DNA from 4 places in the Streptomyces herbicida genome. Region 4 is predicted to be linked to each of the others. Evidence: riboswitches for the same ligand, from Rfam matches in the RefSeq annotation. Region 4 holds a riboswitch; each other region holds the start of a gene.
What was found. Region 4 has a riboswitch for cyclic di-AMP ahead of Q8A52_RS34370 (transglycosylase SLT domain-containing protein). Riboswitches for the same ligand answer to the same signal wherever they lie in the genome.
Positions count from the first base shown of each region.

Region 1: another riboswitch for cyclic di-AMP. It lies ahead of Q8A52_RS10225 (M23 family metallopeptidase); the one in region 4 lies ahead of Q8A52_RS34370 (transglycosylase SLT domain-containing protein).
Region 2: another riboswitch for cyclic di-AMP. It lies ahead of Q8A52_RS47355 (M23 family metallopeptidase); the one in region 4 lies ahead of Q8A52_RS34370 (transglycosylase SLT domain-containing protein).
Region 3: another riboswitch for cyclic di-AMP. It lies ahead of Q8A52_RS21660 (NlpC/P60 family protein); the one in region 4 lies ahead of Q8A52_RS34370 (transglycosylase SLT domain-containing protein).

Region 1 covers NZ_JAUYWJ010000004.1:117,367-125,059, reverse strand. The annotation lists gene Q8A52_RS10245 (5-guanidino-2-oxopentanoate decarboxylase) at 1-687, shown strand, start outside; gene Q8A52_RS10240 (Glu/Leu/Phe/Val dehydrogenase dimerization domain-containing protein) at 684-1,862, shown strand; gene Q8A52_RS10235 (TetR family transcriptional regulator C-terminal domain-containing protein) at 2,135-2,755, shown strand; gene Q8A52_RS10230 (SGNH/GDSL hydrolase family protein) at 2,797-3,582, opposite strand; gene Q8A52_RS10225 (M23 family metallopeptidase) at 3,834-4,829, opposite strand; cyclic di-AMP (ydaO/yuaA leader) riboswitch at 4,834-5,001, opposite strand; gene Q8A52_RS10220 (alpha-galactosidase) at 5,298-7,370, opposite strand; gene Q8A52_RS10215 (tyrosine-protein phosphatase) at 7,543-7,693, shown strand, end outside.
Region 2 covers NZ_JAUYWJ010000046.1:19,871-27,563, forward strand. The annotation lists gene Q8A52_RS47325 (DEAD/DEAH box helicase) at 1-84, shown strand, start outside; tRNA gene Q8A52_RS47330 (tRNA-Lys) at 273-345, shown strand; gene Q8A52_RS47335 (GTP cyclohydrolase II) at 688-1,323, opposite strand; gene Q8A52_RS47340 (MarR family winged helix-turn-helix transcriptional regulator) at 1,428-1,943, opposite strand; gene Q8A52_RS47345 (dihydrofolate reductase family protein) at 2,098-3,234, shown strand; tRNA gene Q8A52_RS47350 (tRNA-Met) at 3,284-3,357, shown strand; cyclic di-AMP (ydaO/yuaA leader) riboswitch at 3,655-3,814, shown strand; gene Q8A52_RS47355 (M23 family metallopeptidase) at 3,822-4,859, shown strand; partial or broken gene Q8A52_RS47360 (aldo/keto reductase) at 5,004-5,851, shown strand; gene Q8A52_RS47365 (PrsW family intramembrane metalloprotease) at 5,880-7,214, opposite strand; gene trmB (tRNA (guanosine(46)-N7)-methyltransferase TrmB) at 7,225-7,693, opposite strand, start outside.
Region 3 covers NZ_JAUYWJ010000010.1:89,448-97,140, reverse strand. The annotation lists gene Q8A52_RS21675 (DUF1996 domain-containing protein) at 1-439, opposite strand, end outside; gene Q8A52_RS21665 (hypothetical protein) at 963-1,106, shown strand; cyclic di-AMP (ydaO/yuaA leader) riboswitch at 1,256-1,427, shown strand; gene Q8A52_RS21660 (NlpC/P60 family protein) at 1,436-3,001, shown strand; gene Q8A52_RS21655 (NAD-dependent epimerase/dehydratase family protein) at 3,033-4,085, opposite strand; gene Q8A52_RS21650 (FAD-dependent oxidoreductase) at 4,333-5,697, shown strand; gene Q8A52_RS21645 (DUF1152 domain-containing protein) at 6,805-7,693, shown strand, end outside.
Region 4 covers NZ_JAUYWJ010000020.1:10,504-18,196, reverse strand. The annotation lists gene fahA (fumarylacetoacetase) at 1-558, opposite strand, end outside; gene Q8A52_RS34390 (carboxylate--amine ligase) at 791-2,038, shown strand; gene Q8A52_RS34385 (FAD-dependent oxidoreductase) at 2,107-3,309, shown strand; gene Q8A52_RS34380 (hypothetical protein) at 3,339-3,935, opposite strand; gene Q8A52_RS34375 (HAD family hydrolase) at 4,089-4,895, shown strand; gene Q8A52_RS34370 (transglycosylase SLT domain-containing protein) at 4,920-5,408, opposite strand; cyclic di-AMP (ydaO/yuaA leader) riboswitch at 5,412-5,594, opposite strand; gene Q8A52_RS49225 (hypothetical protein) at 6,095-6,454, opposite strand; gene Q8A52_RS34360 (polyprenyl synthetase family protein) at 6,715-7,693, shown strand, end outside.

The DNA of each region.
Region 1 (7,693 bases), on a different contig from region 4:
CCCGCGGACGTGGCGCTCGTGGGGGACGCGGGGACGACCGTGACCGCGCTGCTGGCGGAACTTCCCGAGGCGGACGGAACGGAGGCCCACGCGCGCGTGGCCGAAGAGGCCGCCGCTCTGCGCGCCGCGCGCGATGCCGAGACCGCCGAGCGTGACACCCGCTGGCTCCCCTGTCTGAGGGCGATGCGCGCGGTGCTCGATGAGGACGCCGTCGTCACCTCGGACAGCGCCCAGTGCTGCTACTACGGCGCCCTGCCGCACTTCCCGCTCGGCCCCCGCGGCAGCTATCTGCACCCGACCGGCTTCGGCACCCTGGGATACGCGCTGCCCGCCGCCATCGGCGCCAAGGTCGCCCATCCGCGCCGACAGGTGGTCGCGCTCAGCGGCGACGGCGGGCTGCAGTTCACGGTGCAGGAACTGGCCACCGCCGTACAGCTGCAACTCCCCTTGCCCATAGTGGTGTTCGACAACGGCGGCTACGGCGAGATCCGCGACGAGATGACGGCGCGCGGCGACATCCCCACCGCGGTGGACCTCCCGCCGGTCGATCTGCCTGCCCTGGCCCGCGCCTACGGTGGGCACGGCACGCACGCGTGCGGCCCGGCCGAACTCGCCCGCGCCCTCGCCGAGGCCCTCGACCGGCCCGGCCCCACCCTGATCACCGTCCCCGAGGAGAAGACCCCATGACCGCCCCCCTCATGTCGCTCGTCTGGACCGACCACGTCACCGGCCGCCAGGGCTTCCTGGTCGTCGACCGGCTGGTGCGGGGCGTGGCCAGCGGCGGACTGCGGATGCGACCCGGCTGCACCCTCGACGAGGTGGCCGGGCTGGCCCGCGGTATGACCATGAAGGAGGCCCTGCACTACAACCCCGAGGGCCGCTATGTGCCCCTGGGCGGCGCCAAGGGCGGCATCGACTGCGATCCCCAGGCCCCGGAGGCGTACGGGCTTCTGGTGCGCTACCTGCGGGCCATGCGGCCGTACATCGAGAGCTTCTGGACCACCGGTGAGGACCTCGGCCTCACCCAGGACCTGGTCGACCGCGCCGCCGCCGAGGCGGGGCTCGTGTCGTCGATCCAGGCCGTGTACCCGCTGCTCGACGACGAGGCCGCGGCGCGCCGCCGGCTCGCGGACGCCTTCGCGGTCGAGGTGGACGGCATCGGCCTCGACGAGCTGGTCGGCGGCTGCGGGGTCGCCGAGTCGGTGCTCGCGGCCCTGGACCGGGCCGGGGTGCCGTACACGGGCACGCGGGTCGCCGTGCAGGGTCTGGGCACCATGGGCGGGGCCACGGCCCGCTTCCTCTCGCGCGCGGGTCTGACGATCGTGGCCGTCGCCGACATCAAGGGCACGATCGCCAACCCTGCGGGCCTGGACGTCGACGCGCTGCTCGCTGCACGGGACGCGTACGGCACTGTCGACCGGGCCGTGCTGCGCCCCGATGACCGTGAACTGCCGGGTGACGCCTGGCTGTCCGCCGACGCGGAGGTGCTGGTGCCCGCCGCCGTGTCCTACGCGATCGACACCGCCGACCAGGAGCGGATCACCGCCCGCTGGATCGTGGAGGCGGCCAACATGCCGATGCTGCCGGCGGCGGAGGAGCTGCTGTCCGCGCGCGGGGTGATCGTGCTGCCGGACGTGGTGGTCAACTCGGGGACGAACGCCTGGTGGTGGTGGACGCTGTTCGGCGACATCGGCCCCGACGCGGACGAGGCGTTCGCCTACACCCGGCGCTCCATGCGCACCCTCATCGACCGCATGCTGGCTCGCGCGGAGGCCGACGGCACGACCCCGAGGGCGGCCGCGCACGCCATCGTGGCCGACCGGCTGCCGGTGATCGCGGACCGGTTCGGGTGGTACCGGTGACGGATCCCGAAGAGCCTCCTCCACCCGCCACCCGCCACCCAGCACCGCGACAGCGGCCGAGCCCCTGCCCGAATCGTTCTTCGATCCCGCCTCGGTCGCCGTCGTCGGTGCCTCCGGGCAGCCCGGGAAGTGGGGTTACTGGGGCTGGGAGTCCTTCCACCGGGAGGAGGGCCGGGTGACGGGTGGCGGCTTGGAGTTCCTGGTCCTCGACGAGGAGCGTCGCATCAGGGTCGACTACCGGTTCGTGGACCGAAACGGATTAGGGTGACCGCGTGGCGAGAGTGCGGTTGAGCGTGGCGGAGCGGCGGGAGGAACTGCTGCGGGCCGCCGTCGAGCAGATCGAGGCGCGGGGCGTGGCGGCGGTCAGGATCGCCGACGTGGCCTCGGCCCTCGGTGTGAGCAACGCACTGGTGCTGTATCACTTCTCGACGAAGGAGAAGCTCGTCGCCGCCGCGTTCGCCCATGCGGCCCAGGACGACCTGACGCATCTGCGCAAGCTGCTGAGCCGCCGTACGACAGCGCTGCGCCGACTGCGGACCGCGGTGCGCTGGTACGCGCCCACCGGTCAGGCCAAGGGCTGGCGGCTGTGGATCGAGGGCTGGGCGGTGGCCCTGCGCGAGCCCGCCCTGCGCGAGGTCACCCGGGACCTGGACAGGCAGTGGAAGGCAGCCATCACCGAGGTCATCGCGGAGGGCGTGGCGGCGGGCGAGTTCCAGTGCCCCGACCCGGGCGGTACGGCCCTGCGGCTGACGGCCCTGCTCGACGGGCTCGCCGTTCAGCTCACGTCCTACGCGGGCGCGGTCCCGCGGTCCCGGGCGCAGGAGTGGGTCGACGAGGCCCTCGCCCGGGAACTGGGCCTGGACCGGGAGGCGTTGACGGCGCAGGAGCGGTGAACGCTCCCGCGCCGTCGCGCCGTGCACGCCGAGCGGGGCCCTCAGGCCACCGAGGCGATCCGCATCTTGATGTCGTCCGGGGACAGCGTCCCCTTGGCGGTGACATGGTCCCCCGACGACTCCCCGCGCAACCGCCGCCCGATCCACGGGACCAGATATTCGCGGGCCCAGTGGACGTCATCGCGACGGACGTCGAGCGTGCCGCGGGGCGGGAGCGGGGGCCACGGCTGCTCCGGGTCGGCCGGGACCTCCAGGCCGAGGGCCTGGCCGGCACGCAGCGCCACACGCGTGTGCCCCTCGGGTGAGAGGTGGAGCCGGTCGTCGTCCCAGGCACGCCGGTCCTGAACGGTCTTCAGGGACCACAGGTCGAGCACCGGGCAGCCGTAGCGGTCGGCGATGGCCCGGACGTGCCCGTTGTACGTGGCGATCTTGCCACGCAGATGCTTGAGCACGGGCACGCTTCGGGTGTCGAACCCGGTCGTCACCATGACCGTGCCGGCCACTTCGGTCAGTTGCCCGACCGCCCGCTCGAAGCGCTCGGCCACCTCGTCCGGGTCGGTGCCGGGACGGATGATGTCGTTGCCGCCCGCGCAGAAGGACACCAGGTCCGGGGCGAGCTCGACGGCCTGCGGGAGCTGGTCGGCCACGATCTGGTCGAGCAGCTTCCCGCGTACCGCGAGATTGGTGTACTTGAAGTCGCCCTCGGGCCGACGGTCCGCGAGAAGTACCGCGAACCGGTCGGCCCAGCCGACGAATGCCCCGTCGGGGCCGGGGTCGCCGACGCCCTCGGTGAAGCTGTCCCCCACCGCCACGTACGACCCGATCACTGATCTGCTGTCACTCTTCGAATCGTCTGCCACATCGGCCCATGATTCACCTTCGGATGTGACCTACGCGATCGTAGGAAGGGGTTGACGAACGGTGAGATAAGACACTCCTAAATAGTTTGCCAACGCGGGAATATGGCGCCGATCGGGCGGGTTGACGCATCGATTGCCCAGCAACACCGAAGGCCGGACCCGGGGGGCAGGGGTCCGGCCTTCGGCGGCGTGGGGGTCGGGACGGGTGCCCGACACGATCAGGCGACGGGCACGCCGTGCGAGCGGAGGTAGGCGACCGGGTCCACGTCCGAGCCGTAGTTCGGCGTGGTGCGGATCTCGAAGTGCAGGTGCGGGCCGGTCACATTGCCGGTCGCGCCGGAAAGCCCGATCTGCCGGCCGGCGGTGACGGACTGACCGGCCGAGACGGAGATCTGGGAGAGGTGGGCGTACTGCGCGTAGTAGCCGTCGTCGAGCTTGACGACGACCTGGTTGCCGTACGCGCCGCCCCAGCCCGCGGAGACGACCGTGCCCGCGGCCACGGCCTTGAGGGAGGTGCCGGTCGGGACGACGAAGTCGACGCCGGTGTGGTAGCCGCTGGACCACATGCTGCCCGCGACGTGGTAGCCGGTGCCGACGGCGGCGTCCGAGACCGGAAGGGTGTAGCCGGACGAGGCGACGGCGGCCTGTACGGTTCCGGCGCTCTCGGTCGAGACGTCGGAGGCGTTCGCGGGGTTCGACGCGGACGACTTCGACGCGGAGGACTCCGTCTCGGACGACTTCGACGCGGACGACTTCGACGCGGACGACTTCGACGCGGACTTCGACGCGGATGAGGACGCGGACGACCGCGAGGGAGCCGGAGCCGAGGGCTTGGCGGCGCCCGCGGCCTTCCCGCCGAGGGCGAGCTTCAGGCCGGGGTGGATCAGCGAAGGGTTGTCGCCGACGGCCTCGCGGTTGTCCCGGTAGAGCCGGTGCCAGCCGCCTCGGACGCTCTGCTCTTCGGCGATCTTCGAAAGGTAGTCGCCGGTCTTCACCGTGTAGGTACGCACGCCCGAATGCGCCGGCGCGGCCTTCTTCGCGACGGCCGGAACCGACTGCACGGCCTGTGCGGATACGGACTGCGAGGTGGCCGCATGGGCACCGGTGGCCCCGATCAACGGCAGAGCCAGCGCCGCGCCGCCGGTACCGGCGACGGCGACCGAACGGCTGAAGCGGCGGGGCTTGGGGCGGCGGTGCTTACCCTTCGCGGGCATGGCGAATTCCTCTCCGGCGCCTGCGAGGTGAGCTGTCGGGTTCGGGCTGGAGCTGCCCGGCCGCGCGAGGCGCGACTTCACCCCTGGCCGTCCCGGAGACCGGAACAGGCATTGGTACCTGGTGGGTCCCCCGCTCCTGCCGTACACGGGTGAGTTTGGGCGGACTCCGGGCGGCGGCAGGATTCGGCGTTCCGTCCGGATTGGTGGCGAACGTAAGCGAGCAAGATGCGAACGGACAAGCAGATGGTTCCTTGTGTCCGGCTTTCGCTTGATCCGTTACGGGAATTCCCAGTCACCCTCTGTGAATTCCCGCGCCGTTCGTCCGATCAATTCCCAGGAAAGGCACGTGAATTACGTGAACATGACGCGCGACGGACGGTCACGAATATGACGCTCCTCACGCACCTGCACCCAGACCCTCTCATTCCAGAGCGAGTTGGATTTAAATGACTAATTCGGGCAGATGGTTCAGATGCGCCGTAGACGGAAAACCGCCGCGTCGAGATCGCCGCGAAGTCCGGTGCGCAGCCCGTGGTGCAGCAGTACGGCACCACGGTGAACTTCGCCCGTTTCGCGGCATTCGTACGCTGCCGCCGGGTCGAGGCCGCGCAGCCGCAGCGCCGGGGGCGGCTCGCCGTAGTGCTGAGCCTGGAGGCAGGCGAGGACCACCGCTTCGTCTCCGAGCACGTACTGCACCGCGCTCAGCCCGCCCTCCGGGGCCCGCAGCCGGTACTGCTCGCCACGCTGCACGACCGGGCGGATGTCCTTGTAGAGCTCCACCCACTCCTTGGCCTCGGCAAGCTCCTCCTGCGTCCACTCCGCGAGGTCGCCGCCGACCCCGAGGACTCCGGCCATGGAGCTCACAAAGCGGAAGCGCAGCGAGCTGACCCGGCCGTTGAGCTGGGCGTTCGGGCTGTCGGTGACCCAGGCGGCCATGATCCGGGCCGGGTGGATCTGACTGAAGCCGTGCTGGATGCGGAGGCGGTCGAGCGGGTCGGTGTTGTCGGAGGTCCACACCTGGTCGGTGCGGCTCATGACACCGAGGTCGATCCGGCCGCCGCCACCCGAGCAGGACTCGAACGCGACGCCCGGGTGGGCCGCCCGCAGCCGGTCCAGCAGGGCGTAGAGGGCACGCACGTGATCCACCCACAGGCGCTGCGGACAAGGCTCGCCGGGCCAGCCCGCGTCGGTGAAGCAACGGTTGAAGTCCCACTTCACATAGTCGATGGGGGCACCGGAGAGCAGACCGTCGAGCTGCTCCCAGAGATACTCCTGGACGTCCTCGCGGGCCAGATTGAGCACGAGCTGATTGCGCAGTTCCGTCCGCTTTCGTCCCGACTGATACTGCACCCAGTCGGGGTGTGCGCGGTACAGCTCGCTGTCCGGGTTGACCATCTCGGGCTCGACCCAGATGCCGAACTGCATACCGAGGGCGTGCACGTGGTCGGCGAGCGGCTTGAGGCCGTTCGGGAAGCGGTCGGGGTTGGGCGTCCAGTCGCCGAGTCCGGCGCGGTCGCTGGTGCGGGCACCGAACCAGCCGTCGTCGACCACGAACAGCTCGACGCCGATCGACGCCGCCCGGCGGGCGAGCGTCGCCTGCTGCTCCTCGGAGATGTCGAAGTTCGTGGCCTCCCAGGAGTTGAAGAGCACGGGCCGGTCCCGGTCGGCGTCCGGAATCACATGGGCCCGCTGATAGGCGTGCCAGGCACGGCTCGCACCGCCGAAGCCGCCGTCGCTCCACAGGCCCGCGAAGACCGGGCTCGTGTACGACTCCCCCTCGGCCAGCATCAGCAGACCCGAGTCGTCGTAGCCGGCACCACCGGTGATCTGCACGCGCGCGTCGGGGAGTTGGGCGACCCCGATCCGCCAGGACCCCGACCAGCCCAGCGCACAGCCGTACACCTCGCCCTGCTCCTCGGTGGCGTCCGTGTCGAGCGCGACCCAGGGCAGGTGCTGGTGACCGGTGTGGCCGCGGCGGCTGCCGATGACCTTCTCGCCGTGGGTGAGCGGGGCCCGGGTCAGCAGGGACTCGGCGGCCCAGCGGCCGTGCAGCTGGGACAGGCGCCAGCCCTCACGGTCGGGCAGGGTCCAGGTGGCCGGGTCGGCGCGGAGCAGCTCCACGCGCGCGTGCCCCTGGTTGCCCACGGTCACCCAGCGCTCGATCACGTCCCCGCGCATCCGGTAGTGCAGCGTGACGGACAGCCCGCCGTCCCGGAAGCGCAGCCGCAGTTCGTCGCCCTCCGTCTCGTACGCCTCGAAGGCCCACTCGGTGCCGCGCCGCTCCTCGGTGCGCACGGACAGGGCGGGGCGGACGAAGCGGGGGCCGCCCTCGACCGGGTACTCCTCACGGCCGTCGAGCGGGGACTCGAAGGGCCAGTAGTCGGGCAGCGGGCGCACGGCCAGCGCCTCGGCGTCGGCGAGCGCGATTCTCGGCCCCCAGTGGAGGTGGAGCAGTTCGTCCGCCTCGGTGAGGTGCAGCGCATAGCTGCTGCTCGGCCCGGACAGGAGCCAGGTACGACCGTTCTCGGCGATGTCCACCATGAAGTCCTCACAAGTGCCAACAGATCCGCGCAAGCCCAAACATCATCAAGGGCCGAGGGTGTCGGGGGCAACGCCTGTGGACAACTCATTGCCTGAGGAAACTCATGTCGTATCGTCGACAGCGTGCCCGTCGACGAGCCGCGTCGGCGTCGCCCGAGCGTGAGGAGCCCCCGTGACGCAGCACGTCCCGTCGACCGAGCCCGAGCTGGCCGGAGTGCGCAACTTCCGCGACGTGGGCGGACTGCCGACCGTGGACGGACGGCGGGTGCGGTACGGGGTGCTGTTCCGCAGCGGCCACCTCGCGCATGCGACCGACAAGGACG
Region 2 (7,693 bases), on a different contig from region 4:
CCGTACGGCCGTCGTGACGACCACCGCGGCACCGGCTCCTTCGGCCGCCGCGACGACAAGCCGCGCTGGAAGCGCAACGGCTGACGCCGAGTGACCTGCAAGGGCCCGTACGACTCCGGTCGTACGGGCCCTTCGTCGTCCGCCGTGGCACCTGGAGCGCCGGTCGATCCGTACCTGTTTCGGCCTGTTCTGCGGTCCGACGCGGCCGGGTCCCCGATACCCGATCGGAGACTCGGCTTCGTCCGGCTATGCTCAGGGAGGCAACATCGCCTGGGCCCTTAGCTCAATTGGCAGAGCAGTGGACTTTTAATCCATTGGTTGTGGGTTCGAGTCCCACAGGGCCTACGGATTGCAGGCGGGGGTCACCCCCCATGTCCTGCCACGCAGCGTCCGGGTCGGCTTCGGTCGGCTCGGACGCTGTCTCGTTCGGGGGTAGGTGTTTGCCTACCTCAGAAGTAGGTTTCGGCCCATGGTGCTTGCCGGACCCCTCGCAGCAGCATGATCTCCGGGCCACAGCGCGTGGCCCGGTAGACGGACGAGGGGTGGACATGTGGCCGTTTCCGGTGGGCGGGGTGTCCTGGCCGGGGAGCGTGATCGTGGTCGCACAGGGTCTACGGGAGAGCCCCGGTCCGGATCTCGTCCGGACCGGGGCTCGTTTCGCGTTCGGAGGCGTCGGCGGGGAGCCGATCAGCCCACGCTGAGTTCCGTAAGTTCGCCCAGCGGCAGCGTGTGCTGGGTCTGCAGGACCTTGGCCCGCAGGTAGCGGACGTTGTGGGCGGTGGTGAAGACGCCCGTCGGGACGCGGTCGCGGACGGCGATGCCGAGGGTACGCAACTGTTCGGCCTTGTCGGGGTTGTTGGAGAGCAGGTCGAGCTCTCCGATGCCGAGGGCGCGCAGCATCTGGGCGGCCGCCGTGTAGTCGCGGGCGTCCTCCGGGAGGCCCAGCGCGGCATTCGCCTCGTAGGTGTCCAGGCCCTGGTCCTGGAGGGCGTACGCGTCGAGCTTGTTGTAGAGCCCGATGCCGCGTCCCTCCTGGCGGAGGTAGAGCAGTATGCCGCCGCGGCCGGCGATGCGCTCGACCGCCTCGCGCAGCTGCGGGCCGCAGTCGCAGCGGGCCGAGCCGAAGACGTCGCCGGTCAGGCACTCGGAGTGCAGCCGGACCAGCGGGACGGGTCCGGGGTCACCGAGGACGACGGCGACGTGTTCCTGGCCGTCGGCCAGGCCGTGGAAGGTGACGAGCTCGGCGTCGACGCTGTAACCGTCGTGGAAGCGCAGCGGTACCCGGACGCGGGCGCGCGGTGTGGCGGCTGAGGTGTCGGGCATGCGGGTTCTCCGGGTTCAGGAGTTTCAGTTTTGAAGCAGATGCCGGGAACCCTACCCCATGCTTTAAATTTGAAGCAATGGATTTGCGGAGTCTGTCGCGGGCGTCACGAACAGGACTTCGGCGACCGGCGCCGCCAAGGCACGTCGTCCGGCGCGCACCGCGCGTCCTCGCCCTGGAGCGCCTCGGTGATCCCGCCGAAGATCTCCTCCAACTGCCGTACCTGCTCCGGGCTGAGGTGGTCGAAGAGCGAGGCGCGTACGGTCGCCACGTGACCCGGTGCCGCACGCTCCAGCACGGCCATGCCCTCGGCGGTCAGGACGGCGATGCTGCCCCGCTTGTCGGAGGGGCAGCCCTCGCGCCGTACCAGGCCGTCCTTCTCCAGCCGGGTCACGGCGTAGGTCAGCCGGCTCCGGGTGATCTTCGACTTCTCGGCGAGGTCGGTCATGCGCAGACTGTGCTCCGGCGCCTCGGAGAGGTTGGCCAGGATGGAGTAGTACAGGTGCGGCATGCCGGTGTCCTGCTGGAGCTGCCGGTCGATGGCGTCCTCCAGGAGCAGGCTGCCGGCGATGTACGCGCGCCAGGCGCGCTGCTCCTCGGGGGTGAGCCAGCGGGTCGTCATACCGCCAGTGTAAGTTTGTTTCAAACTTGAACCAAGCCTGCAGGTCAGTCTCCGTCAGGGGCAGTCCTCGTCCTTCGTCAGCCAGTCCTTGTCACAGTCCTCCTCACAGTCTTCGCCAAAGTCTTCGTCACAGCCTTCGCCAGGGAGCGCGCCGATGCCGTACCCGTACGTCCTGCTGTCCGCAGCCGTCTCTCTCGACGGCTACCTGGACGACACCGGCCCCGAGCGGCTGCTCCTGTCCGGCCCGGCCGACTTCGACCGGGTCGACGAGGTGCGGGCGTCGGTCGACGCGATCCTGGTCGGCGCCGGCACGATCCGCGCCGACAACCCGCGGCTCCTGGTCTACTCGCCCGAGCGGCGCGCCGCCCGCGTGGCCTCGGGCCGGCCCGAGTACCCGCTCAAGGTCACCGTCAGCGGCTCCGGCGAGCTGGACCCGGACGCGATGTTCTGGCACACCGGCGGCGAAAAGGTCCTCTTCACGACGGAGAACGGCGCCGAGCGCGCACGCGGACTGGGCCTCGCCGCCGACGTCGTCCCGCTCGGCCCCGACCTCGACTGGCCGGCGCTGCTCACCCACCTGTACGAGGAGCGCGGGGTGCGCCGCTTGATGGTCGAGGGCGGCGGAACCATCCACACCCAGCTGCTCCGCCAGGGCCTCGCCGACGAACTCCAGCTGGTCCTCGCCCCGCTGCTGGTGGGTGATCCGGCGGCGCCCCGGCTGTTCGGCCCCGGGGGCTACCAGGGCGGGCGGCTCCGGCTCGTCGAGACGCGCCGCATCGAGGACGTCGTACTGATGCGGTACGAGCCGACGGCACCCGGAACCGGGCGGTCGGTCAGCGCGGCGGACCGGCACTGGATGCGGATCGCCTGCGAGCTCGCGGCGCTGTGCCCGCCCTCGGAGACCGCCTTCAGCGTGGGCGCGATCGTGGTGGCCGCAGACGGGACCGAGCTGGCCCGGGGTCATTCGCGGGAGGGCGACGACCCGGTCGTGCACGCCGAGGAGGCGGCGCTGGCCAAGATCGACCCGGCCGATCCGAGGCTGGCCGCCGCCACGGTGTACAGCAGCCTGGAGCCCTGCACCCGCCGGGCGTCGCGGCCCGCTCCCTGCGCGCGGCTGATCCTGGACGCCGGGGTGCGACGGGTGGTCACGGCCTGGCGGGAGCCGGACACGTTCGTGCCGGGCGCCGACGGCACCGGGCTGCTGACGGGCGAGGGCGTGGACGTCGTCGTGCTGCCCGAGTACGAGGACCTGGCAAAAGCGCCGAACCGGCACCTGCTGACCGGCGAGTAGAGCCGTGCGTTTGCACCCCTGCGTATGGCGTATGCTTGAGGCACACCGACGCGGGGTGGAGCAGCTCGGTAGCTCGCTGGGCTCATAACCCAGAGGTCGCAGGTTCAAATCCTGTCCCCGCTACTCAAGGCTCAGGGCCGGAATCCAGTTCACGGATTCCGGCCCTGAGTGTTTTGTGCGACCACGCACTTATCACGAAGAGTGATCGGACGGAAGCCCTCCGCATAACATCTGAGTCACCATCAAAACCGCCGTGACTCATGTACTGCGGCCAACTCGCCCGATTTCCACCGGTCATGGCCTGTAAGTCCCGCAGTAAAAACGTTAATGATCAAGTAGAACGGCTTGGAATCTGACGGCGGGGTCTATTAACGTTCGATAACGCAGCGCGGTCGTCCCAGCCGTCACAAGAGTCGGCTCCGTGCGCACGCGCCGAATCCCGCAAGGGAACCGGGGAACCACCACCTTGGGGTGAATCACGCGGATGCCGCCGTGGAGGCACGGCCGGTATACGCGCGTAGGAGACCTTCCTGCTCCGAACCCGTCAGCTAACCCGGTAGGCGGCGGAAGGAAAGGAGTACGCCCGCGTGGCGTCCAACCGGCCTGCCCCCACAGCCCCATTCGTGCCGAGCGAGCACCCCGAGACCTTCGGCTACGGCAGCTACCGCACCGACGAGGGCCCGTGGGAGGAGTGGAACCCCACCGAGGAGTCCCTCAGCCCGGTACGCGGCCGGCATCGCGTCGCCAAGCAGCGCGGCGGCGGACTCGCCCGCAGCTCCACGGTCCTGGGCGTCGGTGTCATAGCCGCCGTCGGCGCGGGCGGCATGGCCAGCGCCAACACCGGCAAGCCGCCGGTGTCCATCTCCATGCCCGACCTGCCCTCCGTCGGCTCCCTGCTCGGCGACAGCACCCCGGACGACGCCCCCAAGGGCTCCGCGACCGCGCTCAGCGGCGTCGGCATGACCACCGCCGACAGCGCCCAGGGCGCCTCCGACGCCGGTGAGGCGCTGCGCAACCGCATCATGGCCCAGGCCGAGAAGCAGCGGGGCCAGGTCGACACCAAGGCCGCCGCCGCTGCCGTGGCCGCCGCGGACAAGCAGGTCGCCACCGCGGCCGCCAAGGCCGAGAAGGAGGCCGCCGCCAAGGCCGCCGCCGCCAAGGCGAGCGCGGAGGCCGCGGCCAAGAAGAAGGCCGAGGCCGCGCGCCTGGCCGCGCTGGCCAAGCAGTACACGCTGCCGACCTCCTCGTACACGATCACCTCGACCTTCGGTCAGGCCGGCGCCATGTGGTCCTCCGGCTACCACACCGGCCTCGACTTCGCCGCGCCCACGGGCACGCTCATCAAGGCCATCCACAGCGGCACGATCACCGAGGCGGGCTGGGCCGGCTCCTACGGCTACCGCACGATCCTCACCCTCGACGACGGCACCGAGCTGTGGTTCTGCCATCAGTCCTCGATCAGCGTCTCCGCCGGGCAGAAGGTCAGCACCGGCGACGTCATCGGCCGCGTCGGCGCCACCGGCAACGTCACCGGCCCGCATCTGCACCTGGAGGTCCACCCGGGCGGCCAGGCCACCGGGATCGATCCGATGACATGGCTGCGGGGCAAGGGCCTCAACCCCTGACACACCCTGTCGACCTCCGGCGGTCCTGACGACACCCCCCCGACGTCAGGACCGCCGGTCAGGCGTTTACGGGATCTTTGCCGGCGTATCCGGACTCTTCCGCTCCGGTGTGACCGTAGTCATAGATCATGACTTCTCTGCTTCTTCCCGCTCGCCCTCGGCGGCAACGTCTCGGCTGGACCGCCGACGAGACCTCCTCCTTCGGCGTCCTGGACGCCTGCACGGCCGCCGGCGGCAACTTCGTCGACACCGCACGAGGGCGGCGAGTCCGAGACGATCATCGACTGGGGGTCCCCCCTGCTCGAAGAGCTTGGGGGAGGATGAAGGCCCGCGGCAACCGCGCCGACGTCGTGATCGCGACCAAGGTCAGCCAGCACACCGACTTCCAGGGCCTGACCGCCGCCAACATCAAGGCCGCGGCCAACGCCTCCCTCCGGCGCCTGGACCCGACTGCATCGATCTCTACTGCACCCACTTCGACAAGCCGGAAGTGCCCTTCGAGGAGATCGTCGGCGCGCTGGACGAGCTGGTGAAGGCGGGCAAGGTACCGCACATCGCCGCCTCCAACATCACTGCGCAACGCCTGCAGGCGTCCCTGGACTCGTCTCGCGCGACACCTACGAATGCGCCCTGCAGGACGTCGTCATCCGCAGCGGCCTCGCGGCCGTCCCCTACTTCGCCCTGGCCGCCGGCTTCCTCACGGGCAAGTACCGGCCCGGTACGACGGTGGACAGCGCGCGCGTGCCAAGGGCGCCGCCAAGCACCTCGACACCGAGCGCGGCCGACGGGTGCTGACCGCCCTGGACGAGATCGCCACCGCGCACGAGGCCCCCGTCCCCACGGTGGCCCTCGCATGGCCGGCGGCCCAGCCGGCGGTGACCGCGCCGATCGCCTCGCCACGCACGGTTGAGCAGCTCCCGGCGCTGCTCGCGGTGGCCGGGCTGCGGCTGTCGGAGAAGGAACTGGCGCGGCTGACGGACGCGTCGGCGTAGCGGGCCCGCCACGCCTGCCCGCGGCGCCCTAGGACCGATAGGGGTTGTACGCGGGATAGGGCGCCGCCGGGTACCCGTACGGCGCCGCTGTTCCGTACGGCGCCGCCGTTCCGTACGGAACCGGCGGCCCGTACACCGGCCGGGGCGGAGCGGACATCCGTGCCGCGTACTCCATCGCCGGACGGGCCACCTGCCGCCGCTTCCACAGCTCGGCCAGCAACTCCCGCTCCCGTACGACGTAGTCGGCCCCCGCACGCCCCCTGCGCCCGCGGTGGCGCAGGAACGCCAGTGACGTCGCGTACGCCTCGTACTGCCCCACGGCGCGCGCCGCCTGCTTGCCCAGGTGGTGGCCGGCGTAGTCCCGGGCCATCTGCCGCGCCCGCATCGAGCCGAGCACGAACGGTTCGGCGGGCCCCAGCCACCCGGCGAAGACATACACCGGCAGCTCCTCCCGCACGGTCCGCAGTTCGCGCTGCCGCGTCCAGATCGCCAGCCAGGTCAGCAGCCCGAACGCGGGCACCATGAACGCCCCGTACACGGCGAAGAACCCGTACGGGCCGAAGGTCGAGGAGCCGTTCCAGAACGCGTGCATGCTCATTGCGAGCAGCAGCCCGCCGAGCGGCACCAGCACCCGCCGCACATGCTGCCGCTCGGCGGAGAGCGCGGCGATGCCGAAGCCGATGCCGGTGAGGACGGTGAAGAGGGGGTGCGCGAACGGGGACATGATGACGCGCACGAAGAACGTCGCGGCCGTGACGGAGGCGATGCCGCGGTCGCCGGTGATCTGGTCGGTGCCGAAGGCGGTACCGAGATAGAGGATGTTCTCGGTGAAGGCGAACCCGGTGGCGGTGACCCCCGCTATCACCACGCCGTCCACGATCCCGGTGAAGTCCCGTCTGCGGAACAGGAAGACGAGGAGCACGGCCGCCGCTTTGGAGGACTCCTCCACGATGGGCGCTATGACGGTGGCGCCGAGGGTGTCGGCGCTGGACGGATCGGCGGTGGCCGTGGCTATCCACCTCGTGGCGAAGCTGTTGGCCACGATGGCTATCAGGGCCGCCGCGCAGGCGCCCCAGGCGAACGCGAAGAGCATGTTCCGCCAGGGCCCCGGCTCGACCCGGTCGAGCCAGCGGAAGGCCGCTATGAGCAGGGGCACGGGCAGCACGGCGAGGCAGATCCCGACCAGGAACCCTTCCGTGCCGGTCTGTTCGCGCACCAGGGCGAGGATGACGAGCCCGGAGAGCGCGAGCAGGGTGATGAGTGCCCCGTACCGCACCCACCTGCGCTGCCACCAGCGCGGGTGCCGGAGCGCACCGTCGACGGGGCCTGCGGGGTGCGTCGGATACGGGGGAAAGGTGGCCACGGCATTGACCCTAACGTCGCTGCTGCTCCCGGTGCTGTACGCGGCGGAAGAGCAGATCGTTCACCACATGACCCTTGTCCAGTCCCTGACCCTCGAAACGGGTCAGCGGCCGGAAGTCGGGACGCGGCGAGAAACCGCCGTCGGGCCGGGTGTTCTCGAAGTCCGGGTGCGCGGTCAGCACTTCTAGCATCTGCTCGGCGTACGGTTCCCAGTCCGTCGCGCAGTGCACGATAGCCCCGGGTCTGAGGCGGGTGGCGGCCAGGCTGAGGAACTCCGGCTGGATCAGCCGCCGCTTGTGATGCCGCTTCTTCGGCCAGGGGTCGGGGAAGTAGACGCGCAGCCCGCCGAGCGAGTCGGGCGTGAGCATCTCGCGCAGCAGGATGATCGCGTCCCCGTTCCCGACCCGGACGTTGGACAGCCCGTTCCGGTCGCAGAGGTTGAGCAGATTGCCCTGCCCCGGGGTGTGCACGTCGACGGCG
Region 3 (7,693 bases), on a different contig from region 4:
CGGCCGGGTTCTGACTGGCGGCGCCCTGCCCCGTGCTGCCGCCGCCCTGGCTCTGGTTGCCGGAAGGCTGCAGCGTGCACGCCGCCATGTCGTCCAGACCCTGCGGGCGGTCCCCCACCTGGTCGATGGCGTCCGAGATCTGTCCGATGGCCTCGGCGCGCTTGTCCTTCAGCGGGTTCATGATCGCGTCGTCGGCGGACCCGGAGTTCTGCTGCTGGGACTGCCCCCACTGCTGCAGTTGCTGGTAGGCCGCGGCAACCTGCTGGTCGAGGAGGGCGAGTTGTTTGTCGACGTCCTCCCTCGCCCCGTCCGGCACATCGGTCAGCCGGCTGCCCACGTCCGGGCAGTCGATCGTCGCGCCGGCGGCCAGCACCCGGCCGGTCTGGCTCGACTGGTCCGAGCCGCTCTCGGTGGCGGAGGCGTAGACGTTCGCCGCGATCAACCCCCCTCCGCCCAGCATCAGTGCGACCGCTGCGAAGGTCGCGCGTCGTGCGCCTGTCGGGCGTCTGCGCGTATTGCGTCCCACGGAAGTACCCCTGGTCTCGTCGAGGCCGGCTCGGCATGGAAGTCCCCCGCTCCATACGGACCCGGAGGCGACCGTGTTCAACCGCCCCAAAGATTCATCGCAACCTCACAGAGAACGCGGCGATCCGAGTCGGAACGTCACGACTTGCCGGGCCAGGGAGGAATGCGCCATTCGCCGACAGCGTCCCCGCCGCGACAACTCGAGGAGAAATACTCGCCAAGACGGATGATGCGGGGATCGACCACTCGGCGGCGTTCCAGGCCCTGCCCGGCAAGGCGGCACTGCTGACACCCGAGTTGGTGTACGCGGACGCCAACGAGGAGATTCTGCGCCTGTTCGGACGCAAGCGCGAGGACCTCGCGGGCCGGCATAGTGCGCTCAGCGCCGCCTCCCGCGTCGCCCAAGGCCCCGCACGGGCTCTGAACGCGCTCGGCAGGTGCACGCATGTGGTCGACGGCGCCGGCCCTTCCGCCACTACCGGGATGCGGACCCGGAGGCCCTCGCCGATGCCGTGCTGCGGGAACTCCTGCCCACGGAAGGCGCGACCGACGACACCGCGTTGATCGCCGTACGGCTCTGAGTCACCGAGGACCCCTCAGTACCGAACCTCCAAGCGAATATCACAAATACGTATCGGACATTTCACACGTCAACCTTCACACGAGGCGCACAAGTTGGTTAGGTTGACGACCAGGCTGCACGGCTCCCCCCGGCGAACCCCGCCGGGCCGCGTGGCCTCCGCCGAGTCCGGGCCCTTTCGGGGCAGCCGGAGCCGGGGACCCAACCGACATTGGGGTGAATCGGCCCAACTGCCCACCAGGGCATGGCCGTAGGGCACGCCTTCCGGAATCGACCGCCCGAACCCGACAGCTAACTCGGTAGGCGGAGTACGGAAGGAGTACGTCTCCCATGGCGACGGAGAGCCGTGACGAGGTTCGGCAGCGGATCGACAACCTCTACGACCGGGCCGAGAACGCCACGGGGAACTACAACGCGACCCGCGCGATGTCCGCGGGGAAACGTGGCCGCGGAGTTCCGCTCCGCAAGCGGCCGGGCGGGGACACCGATCCCGAACTCGACAGCGTGACCCGTCAGTGGTTCGACGCGGCGCGCTCCAAGCTGGGTCCGACCGTGCCCGCCGTACTGCCCGCCGACCGTATGCCTCAGCAGCGCTCGCCCGGGAATCGTGGCGCCGCTCCGGCACGGGGCGGCTTCCCCGGTGCCGAGCCGGAGAAGGCCGCCCGGTCTCTCCCGCCGGAGCTGACCGCCGGGTTGAGCGGTCGTCCCGTCGCGGAGCTGACCGGTCGGCCCGTGGCCGAGTTGCCTGGTCGGCCCGTGGCCGAGTTGCCCGGTCGGCCCATCGCGGAGCTGACCGCGCGGCCCGTCGCGGCACTGCCCGCCGTGCCCGAGCCGCGGCTGGAGCTCGAGGCGGCCCCCGGCGCACTGCTGCCCGCGCCCGCCGCCGGGCCGCGCCGGCCCTCGCCGGCGGACTCCAAGGGGCAGAACCAGCGAAAGCTCACGGCCGCGCGCGACCTCCTGAGCCGCCACGCCGCCCGGAGCAGCGCCCCGATCGCGGCGATCGAGTCCCGGCCGGCCGCCCAGGAATCCTGGTTCCCGCAGGAGACCCTCGGCACGACGGACTCCTTCACCACCGGCACCCTGCCCGTCCAGCAGGCCGTCCCCGGCGCTGCCCCGGCCCCGTTCGCCATGGACGCCCTCACGGACACGGACTCCTTCGCGACCGGCTACCTGCCCATGCAGACAGACATGACGGGCACCGTGATCGGCACGGGCGCGCTCACCCACGCGGGGAGCTACGCGACCGCCCCCCTGCCCGCGCAGACAGGCATGACGCCCGCCCCTGTCGCCATGGGCGCGCTCACCGACACCGGAACCTTCACCACCAGCCCCATGCCCGCACCGGCAGCCATGCCCGCCGTCACGGCCGCCCCCTACGCAACCGGCTCTTTTGCAACCGACGCCTACGCAACCGACCCCTACACAAGCGGCTCCTTCACAACCGGCTCCTTCGCCACCGGCGCGCTGACGGACACCGGTTCCTTCGCCGCTCCCGTTGCCCCGGTCGGCGCGGGCAGCGTGCCGGAGGCGGCGTACGGCGGCAAGGCCATGAAGGCGCTCGCCTTCGCCCGCGCGCAGATCGGCAGGCCCTGTGTCTGGGGTGCGATGGGGCCGGGCTCGTACGACTGCTCCAGCCTCACCCAGGCCGCGTGGAAGGCCGCCGGGGTTGCGCTGCCGCGTGCCGCGGCGGAGCAGGCCGACGCGGGGAGCCCGGTCGCGATGGCCGACATCCAGGTCGGTGACCTCGTCGTCTTCTTCGACAACGCGAGCCATGTCGGTTTCTGCACCGGCAACGGCATGATGATCCACGCGCCGGGGCCGGGATCGTACATCCGCGAGGAGTCGATCTACGGCGCCGGGGAGTCGGCGATCCACCGGGTCATCCGGCCCGCGTGAGGCACGAGGGCGCGGTCGTACGGGGCGCGACTCACCCGCGTCGGCCGCGCCGACTCTCGTAGTGGTCCAGGAGAGTCTCCTCGATCGGGCGGTAGGTGATGCCCAGGTCGTGCACGCTCCTGCTGTTGTCGACCCGGAAGCGGATGCCGAGGTGCTTGCGGATGTAGTCCTGGGTCAGGCCGAAGGCGGGGCCCAGGATGCGCACCGGCCAGTGCGGGAGCGCGGTGCGCGGCAGGCGGAGGTCCCGGGGACGGCGGGTGCGGATGATGCGGGACATCTCGTGGAAGGACGTCATGGTCTCGGCCGCGACGATGTAGCGCCCCTTGGCGTCGGGGTTCTCCGCCGCCGCTATGTGCGCGTCGGCCACGTCGCGTACGTCCGCCGTCGTGAAGCTGAAGTCCGGGGCGCCGTAGCAGAAGTAGCCCTTGAACAGCTCGTCGAGCAGGAACAGGCTGCCGGACTCCGACGCCGGGGTGAGTGAAGGGCCCAGGATCAGGCCTGGGTTGATCGCGACCATGCGCCAGCGGTCCTGGGCGGCCTCGGCCTCCCAGGCGGCGCGTTCGGCCACAGTCTTGGCGTAGTGGTAGGGGTTGTCGGCCACCGTGCTGGTGGTGTTGAAGTAGCGCTCCGAGAGCACTTGGTCGTCCATGTCGAGGACGTCCGCGTAGTCGCCGAACATCGCCCCGACCGTCGAGGTGAAGACCAGTGTCTCGACGGTCGGCGTCCGCTCCACGCTCCCCAGGACGTTGCGGGTGCCGAGCAGGGCGGGGTCCACCATGTCCCGTTGGCCGTCCTCGATCTTCTCCGGCATGAAGAACGGCGACGCGACGTGGAAGACGACGGAGCAGCCGCGCACGGCCTCGTCGAAGGAACCCTCGGCCAGCAAGTCGGCCTGGAAGAGGGTGAGTTGGCCGGGGAAGGCCTCCTGCAGATCCCACAGCGGCCGTACCTTCGCCGGGTTCGCGGTGTTGCGTACGGTGGTGTGGACCCGGTATCCCCGTTCCAGCAGGCGCCGTACGAGATGGCTGCCGACGAACCCGCTGCCGCCGGTCACCACGACGGTCGTGTCCCCGCGTCCACCCACGCTGTCACTCCTCGGTTCCGGCCGGCGGTTCGTCGTGGAGCGGGATGATCCCGGCCCCGGGTCCAGCCTCGGGCACGCCCAAGACCGGTGTCCACCCGCCTGCCGCGCACCCCGCGACCTGCACATCTCCCCAGGGGCATAAGATCGGCTTATGGGGTCATAGACCGGACCCGCGTACTAACTTAGGGCTGCCTTAGCTTAGGCTTCCCGTTCGAGTCGCCTGTTATCGCTCGAAGGGAACCTGATCATGCCGCGCCCCCTGCGGGTAGCCATCGTCGGAGCCGGCCCCGCCGGGATCTACGCCGCCGACGCCCTGCTCAAGTCCGAGGTGGCCGCCGAGCCCGGCGTCTCCATCGACCTCTTCGAGCGGATGCCCGCCCCCTTCGGCCTGATCCGCTACGGCGTGGCTCCCGACCACCCCCGCATCAAGGGCATCATCACGGCCCTGCACCAGGTGCTCGACAAGCCGCAGATCCGCCTGTTCGGCAACGTCGACTACCCGACGGACCTCAACCTCGACGATCTGCGCGCCTTCTACGACGCCGTGATCTTCTCCACCGGCGCGATGGCCGACCGCGACCTCTCCATACCCGGCATCGACCTCGCCGGCTCCTACGGCGCCGCGGACTTCGTCTCCTGGTACGACGGCCACCCGGACGTGCCGCGCACCTGGCCGCTGGAGGCCGAGAAGGTCGCCGTCCTCGGCGTCGGCAACGTCGCCCTCGACGTGGCCCGCATCCTCGCCAAGACGGCCGACGAGCTGCTGCCGACGGAGATCCCGCCGAACGTCTACGACGGCCTGAAGGCCAACAAGGCGCTGGAGATCCACGTCTTCGGCCGCCGTGGGCCGGCGCAGGCGAAGTTCAGCCCGATGGAGCTGCGGGAGCTGGACCACTCCCCCAACATCGAGGTCATCGTCGACCCCGAGGACATCGACTACGACGCGGGCTCGATCGAGACGCGGCGCGGCAACAAGCAGGCCGACATGGTCGCCAAGACCCTGGAGAACTGGGCCATCCGCGACGTCGGCGACCGGCCGCACAAGCTGTTCCTGCACTTCTTCGAGTCGCCCGCCGAGATCCTCGGCGAGGACGGCGAGGTCGTCGGCCTGCGCACCGAGCGCACCGCTCTCGACGGCACCGGCAACGTCAAGGGCACCGGCGAGTTCAAGGACTGGGACGTCACGGCCGTCTACCGCGCCGTCGGCTACCTGTCCGAGAAGCTGCCCAAGCTGCCCTGGGACCTCGACTCCGGCACGGTCCCGGACGAGGGCGGCCGTGTCATCGAGGAGGGCGGCGCGCACCTCCAGTCCACGTACGTCACCGGCTGGATCCGGCGCGGCCCGGTGGGTCTGATCGGCCACACCAAGGGCGACGCCAACGAGACGGTGTCCAACCTCCTGGACGACTTCGCCAACGGTCGTCTGCACACGCCCGCCTCGCCCGAGCCGGAAGCCGTGGACGCCTTCCTCGCCGAGCGGGACGTCCGCTTCACCACCTGGGAGGGCTGGTACCGCCTCGACGCCGCGGAGAAGGCGCTGGGCGAGCCGCAGGGCCGCGAGCGCGTGAAGATCGTCGAGCGTGAGGACATGCTCCGGGAGAGCGGGGCGTAAGTCCTCCGGACGGGGCGGGGGCGGCGGCAGGTGGCCGCCGGCCCCCGCTCGTGTGTCACTCCTGCATGGCCCGGGCGAACCGTTCGTGCAGCGGCACAGGTGACAGGAGCCGGGTGAACGGGCCGCGCGCGTCCTTGCCCACGACCCCTGCCAGATGCGTGGACAGCTTGCGGCTCTCGACCGGCGCGTGGCGCGTCCAGGGTCTGCCACTCGCCCGGGAGGAACACCGTGCGTCCGGCCCGGGCCCTTCGGCCGGTCTCCACCGCGCCGACGGCCACCAGCTCCGCCTGGGCGGCCTTGTGGCGGGCGGCCGTCCAGCCGTTCCAGCGGCGGACATTGCGGTCCGTGGGCCGGGCGAGCGCGCGACGTTGCAGGTGGAGGGCGGCGGCGTAGGGGCCGACACCGAGTGCGCGGGAGGTCTCGGCGACGAGGTCCGGCGCGCTGAGGGCCGGGGTGGCCTCGTAGCCGCCCGCGGGCACCGGGGGGCTGCCGCTCTGGCCGCCATTCGGTCCAGCCCGTCGAGCAGCGCCCCGGTCTTCTCCAGGCGCTCCGGCAGCCATGGCAGCGCCGGCCGGTCGTACAGGGCGAACGCCCCCTCCAGGTGCACCGGTTCGGCCAGTGCCGGACGCAGAAACACATCGGCCCCAGGACGGCGACGGCGACGGCGAACAGGACGTCGTCCACCGCCGTGGACAGGGTCCCCCCGTCGTGGAGCGGTTGCGGACACGGGAGCACGACGCCCTCGTACGGCCGGAAGCCCGCGTCCCCGGCGGCGAACCCGGCGAGGGACTTGTCCCTTGCCCATCTCGATGAGCGTTCCGTGGTCGTCCAGCCGTGCCCGCAGCCGCTCGTACAGTTTCAGCGCGCCTGCGGCGGCCGGGTCGCCTGCCGGGGGCTCGGTCAGCGCCCAGGCGATGACGGAGGCCGCCTCGTGGTGCGCGGGCCGGGGTGACGGGCAGCCACTCCCCGGGCGAGCCGTCCGGACCGGCACGGTGCAGGAGGCCCCCCGCACGGCCGCCAGCGAGCACGACCCCGCTCCCCTCGGCGGGCTCACGTCCTGCGGACAACTCCAACGGCCCTGTCCCGGAGGTCTGTTAACGTCCTTCGGTGTTCTCCCTCCGTGAACCCGCCCTCTTCACCCGCCTGCGCGACGCACGGCGGGTGCTCGTCGTCGGAGCGGGCGGCGGTTTCGACGTCTACGCCGGGCTTCCGCTGGCCCTCGCCCTGCGGGCGGAGGGCAAGGAGGTGCACCTGGCGAACCTGTCCTTCGCCGATCTGTACGGCCTGGACCTCGATGTCTGGATGGACCAGGACGTCGCGGCGGTCCGCCCGGACACACCGCTGCGCGGCGACTACTTCCCCGAGCGGGCGCTCGCCCAATGGCTCGCGGCGCAGGAGCTGCCGTCCACCGTGTACGCGTTCGCCCGCACGGGTGTCGGCCCGCTGCGGGCCGCCTACCGGGCGCTCCTCGCGCACCTGGGCGGTGTCGACGCGATCGTGCTGGTGGACGGCGGGACGGACATCCTGATGCGGGGCGACGAGCACGGGCTGGGCACGCCGGAGGAGGACATGGCCAGCCTGGCCGCCGTGGACGGGCTCGACGAGGTCCCGCACCGGCTGGTGGCGTGCCTGGGCTTCGGAGTGGACGCGTATCACGGCGTCAACCACTCGCTGGTCCTGGAGAACCTGGCCGCCCTCGACCGCGAGGGCGCTTATCTGGGCGCGTTCTCGCTCCCGCGGGAGAGCCGTGAGGGCGCCCTCTACCTCGACGCGGTGGCCCACGCCCAGCAGTGCACGGCGAGCCACCCCAGCATCGTCCACGGCTCCGTCGCCGCCGCCGTGCGCGGCGACTTCGGTGACGTCCGCTTCACCGAACGGACCAGGAACACCGAGTTGTTCGTCAACCCGCTGATGGCCCTGTACTTCTGCGTGGACCTGCCCGGACTCGCCCGGCGCAATCTCTACCTCGACCGCCTGACGAAGACATCCCTGATGC
Region 4 (7,693 bases):
GACGGACGGACCGAAGAGCGGCGCCGGGTCGGTCGGTCCCTTGCGCTGCCCGGACGGCCGTACGACATCCGTCTCCGACACCACGATCGTGCCGGAACGCCCGTGGTAGCCGATCGGCAGGTGCTTCCAGTTGGGGGTCAGCGAGTCCTCGGCGTCGGGGCGGAAGATCTGCCCCACGTTCCGGGCGTGGTTCTCGGAGGCGTAGAAGTCGACGTAGTCGGCGACCTGGAAGGGCAGGTGCAGGGTCACCGAGGACAGGGGATGGAACAGCGGTTCGATCGTCTCGCGGTGCGAGGGCACCGTGACCCATGCCGTCAGTGCGCGCCGCACGTCCGACCACGCCGTGCGGCCGGCGGCCAGCAGCGGGTTGAGGGTCGGCTGCGCGAGCAGGGAGGCGTACGGGGAGCCGAGGGCGTGCGCCGCCGCGCCGGCGTCGAGTACGTGGTCGCCGAGCCGGACTCCGACGGTCCGCTCCTGGCTGCCGGCGGGCGAGAACACGCCATACGGAAGGTTGTGCGGACCGAAGGGGTCGCCCTCGGGGACGTCGAAGGGGGGCATGGGGTTCTGCCTCGCTCTCATCCGTGCCATGCATGGCCATACGTTCCATGTGGTCGCGCCACACGTTACGGGTGCGTGCCCGTCTTCGGCAGTGTCTAAAGAGTTCGCAATGTCCGAATAGGCCTTGTCGGAGGGGCCAATTCCGGCTTAGCGTCCTTTGGGGACACGGACGGGGTCGATCCGGTCCGTAGGGGGACACGTGGGGGGACCCGTGGCCAGGAATGCCGTCAGCGTGCCTTTCGAGGCGGACCGTGATGTGCCCGGCCTGATCGTCAAGTTCGGCGACTACCCGTTGCACCACGGTGGCGTCGGCGCGATCCGCAGTCTGGGCCGTCTGGGTGTCCCCATGTATGCGATCACCGAGGACCGCTACACACCGGCGGCCTCCTCCCGGTATCTCAAACGCGCGTTCGTCTGGCCGACGAGCGGTGCCGAGGAGCCGGAGTGCCTCGTGGAGGGGCTGCTCCGCATCGGCGCCCGCATAGGCCGCCCCACCGTGCTCATCCCCACCGACGAAGAGGCCGCCGTCCTGATCGCCGAGCACCAGGACGCGCTCAAGGACACCTTCCTCTTCCCGCCCGTCGACCCCGGCCTGCCGCGCCGCCTGGCCAGCAAGCAGGGCCTGCACGAACTGTGCATGGAACACGGCATCCCCAGCCCGTCGGCGTCCTTCCCGCAGTCGTACGACGAGATCGCGGACTTCGCCGAGAAGGCCCGCTTCCCGGTGGTGGCCAAGAACCGGGAGGCGTTCGTCCGGCGCAAACGGCCCGCCGTGAACGGCACCACGCGGATCGCCACCCGCGAGGGCCTGCTCACCCTCGCCCGCGACTGGGGGGAGCACCCCGGCGTGATCCTCCAGGAGTATCTGCCGAGGGAGGAGGCCGAGGACTGGATCGTGCACGCCTGCTTCGACGCCGACTCGGCCCCGCTCGCCATGTTCACCGGTGTCAAGGTGCGCTCGTGGCCGCCGCACGCGGGCATGACGGCGAACGCCTACGTCGTCGACAACCCGGAACTCGCGGACCTCGCCACACGTTTCATCAAGCAGATCGGGTTCAGCGGCATCATCGACCTCGACCTGCGCTTCGACCGCCGCGACGGACAGTACAAACTCCTCGACTTCAACCCGCGCATGGGCGCCCAGTTCCGCCTCTTCGAGAACGAGTCGGGGGTGGACGTCGTACGCGCCATGCATCTGAATCTGACCGGGCGCACCGTTCCGGAGGGGGAACAGCGCGCCGGCCACCGGTACATCGTGGAGAACATCGACCTCCCCGCCCTCCTCGCCTACCGCCGCAGCGGCTATACGACGCCGCACGCGCCGGCGCGGGCGAGCGGGACGGAGCTGGCCTGGCTCGCGGGTGACGATCCGCTGCCCTTCTTCACGATGCTCGCGCGCTTCGTGCGACCGGGCGCGAAGCATCTGTATCAGCTGTGGCGCACCAACCGCCGCGGCAGTACGACCAGTTCGGGCAGCTAGACGTTCCTCGTCCCGACTGTCCGAACCGGACCACGAAGTGACGAAAAGACGTCCTGGGGAGGGACTTCGTGATTCAACCGGTTGCAGTCCTCGGTGCCGGACCATTCGGCCTGTCCACCGCCGCCCATCTGCGGGCGCGCGGAATCCCCGTCCGCGTCTTCGGCGATCCCATGGTGAGCTGGCGCGACCACATGCCCGCCGGAATGATCCTCAAGTCGACCCCGGTGGCCTCCAGCATCGACTGCCCGCAGCGGGGCCACACCCTCGCCGACTACTGCGACGCCGCGGGCATCCGCCGGCTGGTGACCGACGAGGACATCATCCCCGTCGAGACCTTCATCTCCTACGGCGAGTGGTTCCAGCAGAAACTCCTGCCCGGGCTGGAGCAGGTGCGGGTGGTCTCCGTGGACCACCGCAAGGGCGGTGGCTTCGAACTCAAGCTGGACTCGGGGGAGTTGTTCACGGCTCGCGCGGTCGTGGTCGCGACCGGGCTGTCGGGCCTGGCCCACATCCCGGCGGAGCTGGCGAAGGCCGTGGCGGACGGACCCACCCCGACGGGCCCGGTGTCCCACAGCTCGCAGCACCACGACCTCAGCCCCTTCAAGGGCAAGGAGCTGATCGTCATCGGTGCCGGCCAGTCCGCGCTGGAGACGGCGGCCCTGGCGGCGGAGGCGGGCGCACAGGTGCGCGTGGTGGCGCGCGGCCATGGCAAGGTCGCCTTCGGCGCCCCGCCCTGGAACCAGCCCAAGCTGCGCCCGGAGTCACCCTTCGGCCGGGCCTGGTCCCTGTGGGCCCTCAGTTACTACCCCCACCCCTACCGCTATCTCCCGGCGCAGGCCCGCCACTATCTGGTCCGCCGGGTCCTCGGCCCGCTCGGCGCCTGGTGGCTGCGCGACCGCTTCGAGGGCAAGGTGCAGGTCCAGGAGGTCGAGCGGGTGGTCGGCGCGGAGGTCTCCGACGGCAGCCCGCTCCTCACGGTCCGCACCCGGGCCGGCGCAACCCGCGGGCTCACCGCCGACCATGTCATCGCGGCCACCGGCTACCGCGTGAACATCGCGGCCATGGACTTCCTCGGCCATGAGCTCCGCACCCGGCTCGCGGTCAGCCGCGGCACCCCGAAGCTCGGCGCCGGCTATGTCTCCTCGGTCCCCGGCCTCTACTTCACCGGCCTCCCGGCCGCCGGGTCCTACGGCCCGGTGATGCGCTTCGTCTGCGGCACCGAGTTCGCCTCCCCGCGGCTGGCGAAGCATCTGGCGGCGGCCCACGGCTGACGGCAGGGACGTACGGCAGGGACGTACGGCTACACCTCCTCGGCCGCCCGTTGCCACGCCAGGAACTCCTCGATCAGCTCCGGCGGGTTGGCCGCCTCGGTGGCCTCGATCTCCCAGCCGGGGCAGTCCATGTCGAAGACGACGACGGGCAGCGGACGGCCGAAGAGGCGCTCGACCTCCCCGCTTTCGTGCAGATGGCGGGCGAGGTCGATACAGGCGTCGGCGAAGTGCAGGCCGAGCAGATCGCGCTCGGTCTCGACGGCGCCCTCTTCGTCGTCCCGGTCTCCGTCGAACCAGATGCCGAGTTCCTTGACCTCCTCGACGTAGAGCGGTGCGCCGGCCGGGTCCTCGGGGACGTTGCCGAGCATCTCGAAGCCGTCCAGGAGCCAGCAGGCGTAGTTCCAGCGGGCCTCGCCGGGGTCCCCGTGGCGCTTCTCCAGCTCGTACTGGGCCTCGGTGTTGTAGCCGATGGCCACATAGGGGTGGCGCTCGTCGTAGTCGATGCGCCAGATCCGGAAGGAGAGGGCGTAGATCTCGGGCCTCAACTCCTCGGGGAAGCGCGCGAGAACGGCGGGCGCCGCCGCCCGCAGATACCTCCGGAAGACTTCCCGCCGGTCCGCCACCACATCCGCCCCCGTTCCCTCGGCACAGTGACAGCAACCTAACGGGCATCACTGACGACGGGCAGCGACAGCATCTCCCCATACACCGTGTGGGGTTGAGGACAACGGCCGGGACGGGGATGAGCCGGAGCGGCGTGTTGTCCGTATTCTCTGATCATGGCCGCTCCCCCCGCTTATTCACTAGTCGCCACCGACCTGGACGGGACGCTGCTCCGCGGCGACGACACCCTCTCCGACCGCTCCCGCGCGGCGCTCGCGCGGACGGTGCAGGCCGGTGCGCAGCACCTCGTGGTCACGGGGCGCCCCGCTCCGAGAGTGCGGCCGCTGCTCGATGAACTCGGCAGCAGGGGGCTCGCGGTGTGCGGACAGGGCGCGCAGTTGTACGACGCCGGCGCGGACCGTCTGCTGTGGTCGGTCACCCTGGACCGGGAGTTGGCCGAGACCGCGCTCGGCAAGATCGAGGCCGAGGTGGGTCAGGTGTACGCGGCCGTCGACCAGGACGGGGTGGACGGGCTCACGCTCATCGAACCGGGGTATCTGATGCCGCACCCGACCCTGCCCGCCGTACGGGTCCATCGGCGCGACGAGCTGTGGTGCGAACCCATCAGCAAGGTCCTGCTCCGCCACCACGCGCTGTCCGACGACGCGTTGGCGGCGACCGCCCGCGATGTCGTGGGTTCGCTGGCGACGGTGACCATGTCCGGGCCGGGGACCGTCGAGCTCCAGCCGTGCGGTATCACCAAGGCGACCGGCCTCGCGCTGGCCGCCGAACACCTCGGGCTGAGCGCCCGCCAGGCCATCGCCTTCGGGGACATGCCCAACGACATCCCGATGTTCGACTGGGCCGCCCGCGGTGTGGCGATGGCCAACGCCCACCCCGAACTCAGGGCGGTGGCCGACGAGATCACCTTGTCGAACGAGGACGACGGCATCGCCGTCGTCCTCGAAAGACTCTTTGCGTAGCTCTCCCCGCTTCGGGGAGATCCGTCAGTACGCGCCGAAGACGTTGTCCATCGAGCCGTACCGCGCGGCCGCGTAGTTGCAGGCGGCGGTGATGTTCGCGACCGGGTCGTAGATGTCGAACGACGTTCCGACCACGTGGTACGCGTTGAACGTCGGGTCGATGACCTGGAGCAGGCCCTTGGACGGGATGCCCTTGGCCGCGTTGGAGTCCCACAGGTTGATGGCCCGCGGGTTGCCCGACGACTCACGCATGATGTTGCGGTAGATGCCGTGGTACGTGCCCGGAATGTGCCTTTCCGCCATGATGGCGAGGGACTCGCGGATCCAGCCGTCGAGGTTGTTCGGGTAGCCGGCCAAGGTCGTACCGGTCGTGCCGGAGGTGGTGGCCGCCGGGGCGGCCGAGGCGGTGGTCGCGCCGATGAGCGGGAGGGCGAGCACCGCGGCGCCGGTGCCGGCGACGGCGAGCTTGCGGACGAGGCGGGCGGTGCGGCGGGACTGAGCGGCAGCAGGCATGGGGATGTTCCTCTCCGTCGCCTGCGAGGTGAGCTGTCGGGTTCGGGCGGGGAGGTGCCCGGCCGTGCCGCCCTGAGGCTGCGCGACTTCACCCCGAGCCGTTCCGTGCGACGTGTGTCGTGCGGCCCGGCGCTTACCTGGGTCCCCCGCTCCTGCCTACGCGAATGAGTTCGTCGATGGGTTACGTCCGGCGGCGGCAGGATGAGGCGTCCGCCTGACAGGCCCGGAAGCTATGCGAGAGCACATGTCGGGAACAAGTACCTGATTCACAGAACGCACCGATTGACCTTTGTCTGAGGCGTATGAGGCACTTGATCCTTTGCGGTTGCACAGCCTCAACTGGTCGGCGGGAAAAGGGCGAACGGGTGTTTAGGCGGATGTGGGGCGACATGAGGCCACGTGACCCAACTCACGGAATAACATTCACGGCAAATCAGACATGCAGGTCACAGGGGGTTCGCGGGGGTCCGTGGGACGCGCTTCTCCCGCGTCCGGCGGAAGGCCGTCTCGCCGCCCTCCGCGCAGACCACCTCCTCGGGGACGAGGAGGTGTTCCGCGTCACAGGTGGCGTCCGAAGGGGTCCGGACCGTCGTGCCGGGCGGCCGGCCGCGGTCGGGGGTGGCGCGACGCGTACCACGACACGGTCCTCCGTCTGGTCGAACACCTCCCGCGCAGGTGGACAGTCGTCAGCCGCCTGCCGTCGGCGCGGCGGCCCTGATTGCGCCGCAGTCCGTGCGGACCGGGGCTCGCTGCCCGTAGTCGTCACGGGTCGGATGCGCGAGCGCGCAGGTCCATGAAGGCGAGCAGTGCGGCCCCCAGGCGTGCGTGCCGGCCGCGAGGACGGAACCTCCCGGGCGGTGCACGTCGTTGTCGTAGTGGTCGTCCATGGAGCGGACCGTGGCGACCGCCTTGAGCGGCTCGGGCGCGAGGGCCGCGACCTCCGTCAGGAGCCGCCATGCGCGCACGTGCGGCCGTGTCCCGTTGGGCAGGGGGATGCGGATGTCGTCGTGCGTGGTCTCGCAGGGGAAGGACATACGGATGGGCATGGGCGGCACCCCGTGGCACCGGCGGACTGGGCACATCGGGTACATAGGGACAAAAAATGCCACATCACAGTGAGTCGATAAAAATCAGTCCTTATCTACTGATCAAAAACATACCGGCCGTGATCCGATACCGCCTGGGCTGTAACGGTGGGCGCTATCGGTGATCGAAACCTGACCGGATACGCTGACTTGAGTGATGGCAGCGACCTATCGACAAACCGTGTAATCGCCAGCAGACACCAGCAGACAGGAGACCCCTCGTGACCGTCGTCGGGCCGTTCGGGCTGAGCGTGCGGGACCAGGCTCTGGAAGCCGATGTCCAGGCCGGATTGGCGGCTGTCGAGGAAGGCTTGCTCGAGGCCACCAAGAGTGAGGTCCCGTTCATCACGGAGGCCGCCCAGCACCTGGTGCGGGCGGGCGGGAAGCGGTTCCGGCCGCTGCTCGTGATGCTCGCGGCCCAGTTCGGCGACCCGTACGCGCCGGGTGTCGTGCCCTCGGCCGTGGTCGTCGAGCTGACGCACCTCGCGACGCTGTACCACGACGACGTGATGGACGAGGCCCTGGTGCGCCGCGGTGTGGACAGCGCGAACACCCGTTGGGGGAACTCGGTCGCCGTCCTGACGGGTGACTTCCTGTTCGCCCGTGCCTCGCAGATCCTCGCCGACCTCGGTCCCGAGGCGGTGCGGGTCCAGGCCCTCGCGTTCGAGCGGCTGGTCACCGGGCAGATCCTGGAGACGGCGGGGCCCTCGGACGGCCGGGACCCGGTCGAGCACTACCTGGACGTGCTGGGCGGCAAGACGGGCTCGCTGGTGGCGGTGTCGTGCCGGTTCGGGGCGATGATGTCGGGGGCCGACGAGACGGTCGTCGACGTGCTGACCCAGTACGGCGAGCGGCTCGGTGTGGCGTTCCAGCTGGCGGACGACGTGCTCGACATCGCGTCCGACTCGCACGAGTCCGGGAAGACGCCGGGCACGGATCTGCGCGAGGGCATCCCGACCCTTCCGGTGCTGCGGCTGCGGGAGCGGGCGGCGCGGCTGGGGCTGGCCGATGACATCGCGCTGTGCGAGCTCCTCGACTCCGACCTGACCGACGACGCGCGCCACGCCGAGGCGCTGGCCGCCCTGAGGGTGCACCCGGCGCTGGAACAGGCCCGGCGCGACACCGTGCGCTACGCGGAGGACGCGCGGGCGGCGCTGGCCCCGCTGCCGGAGTGCGACGCCAAGGCCGCGCTGCTCGAGC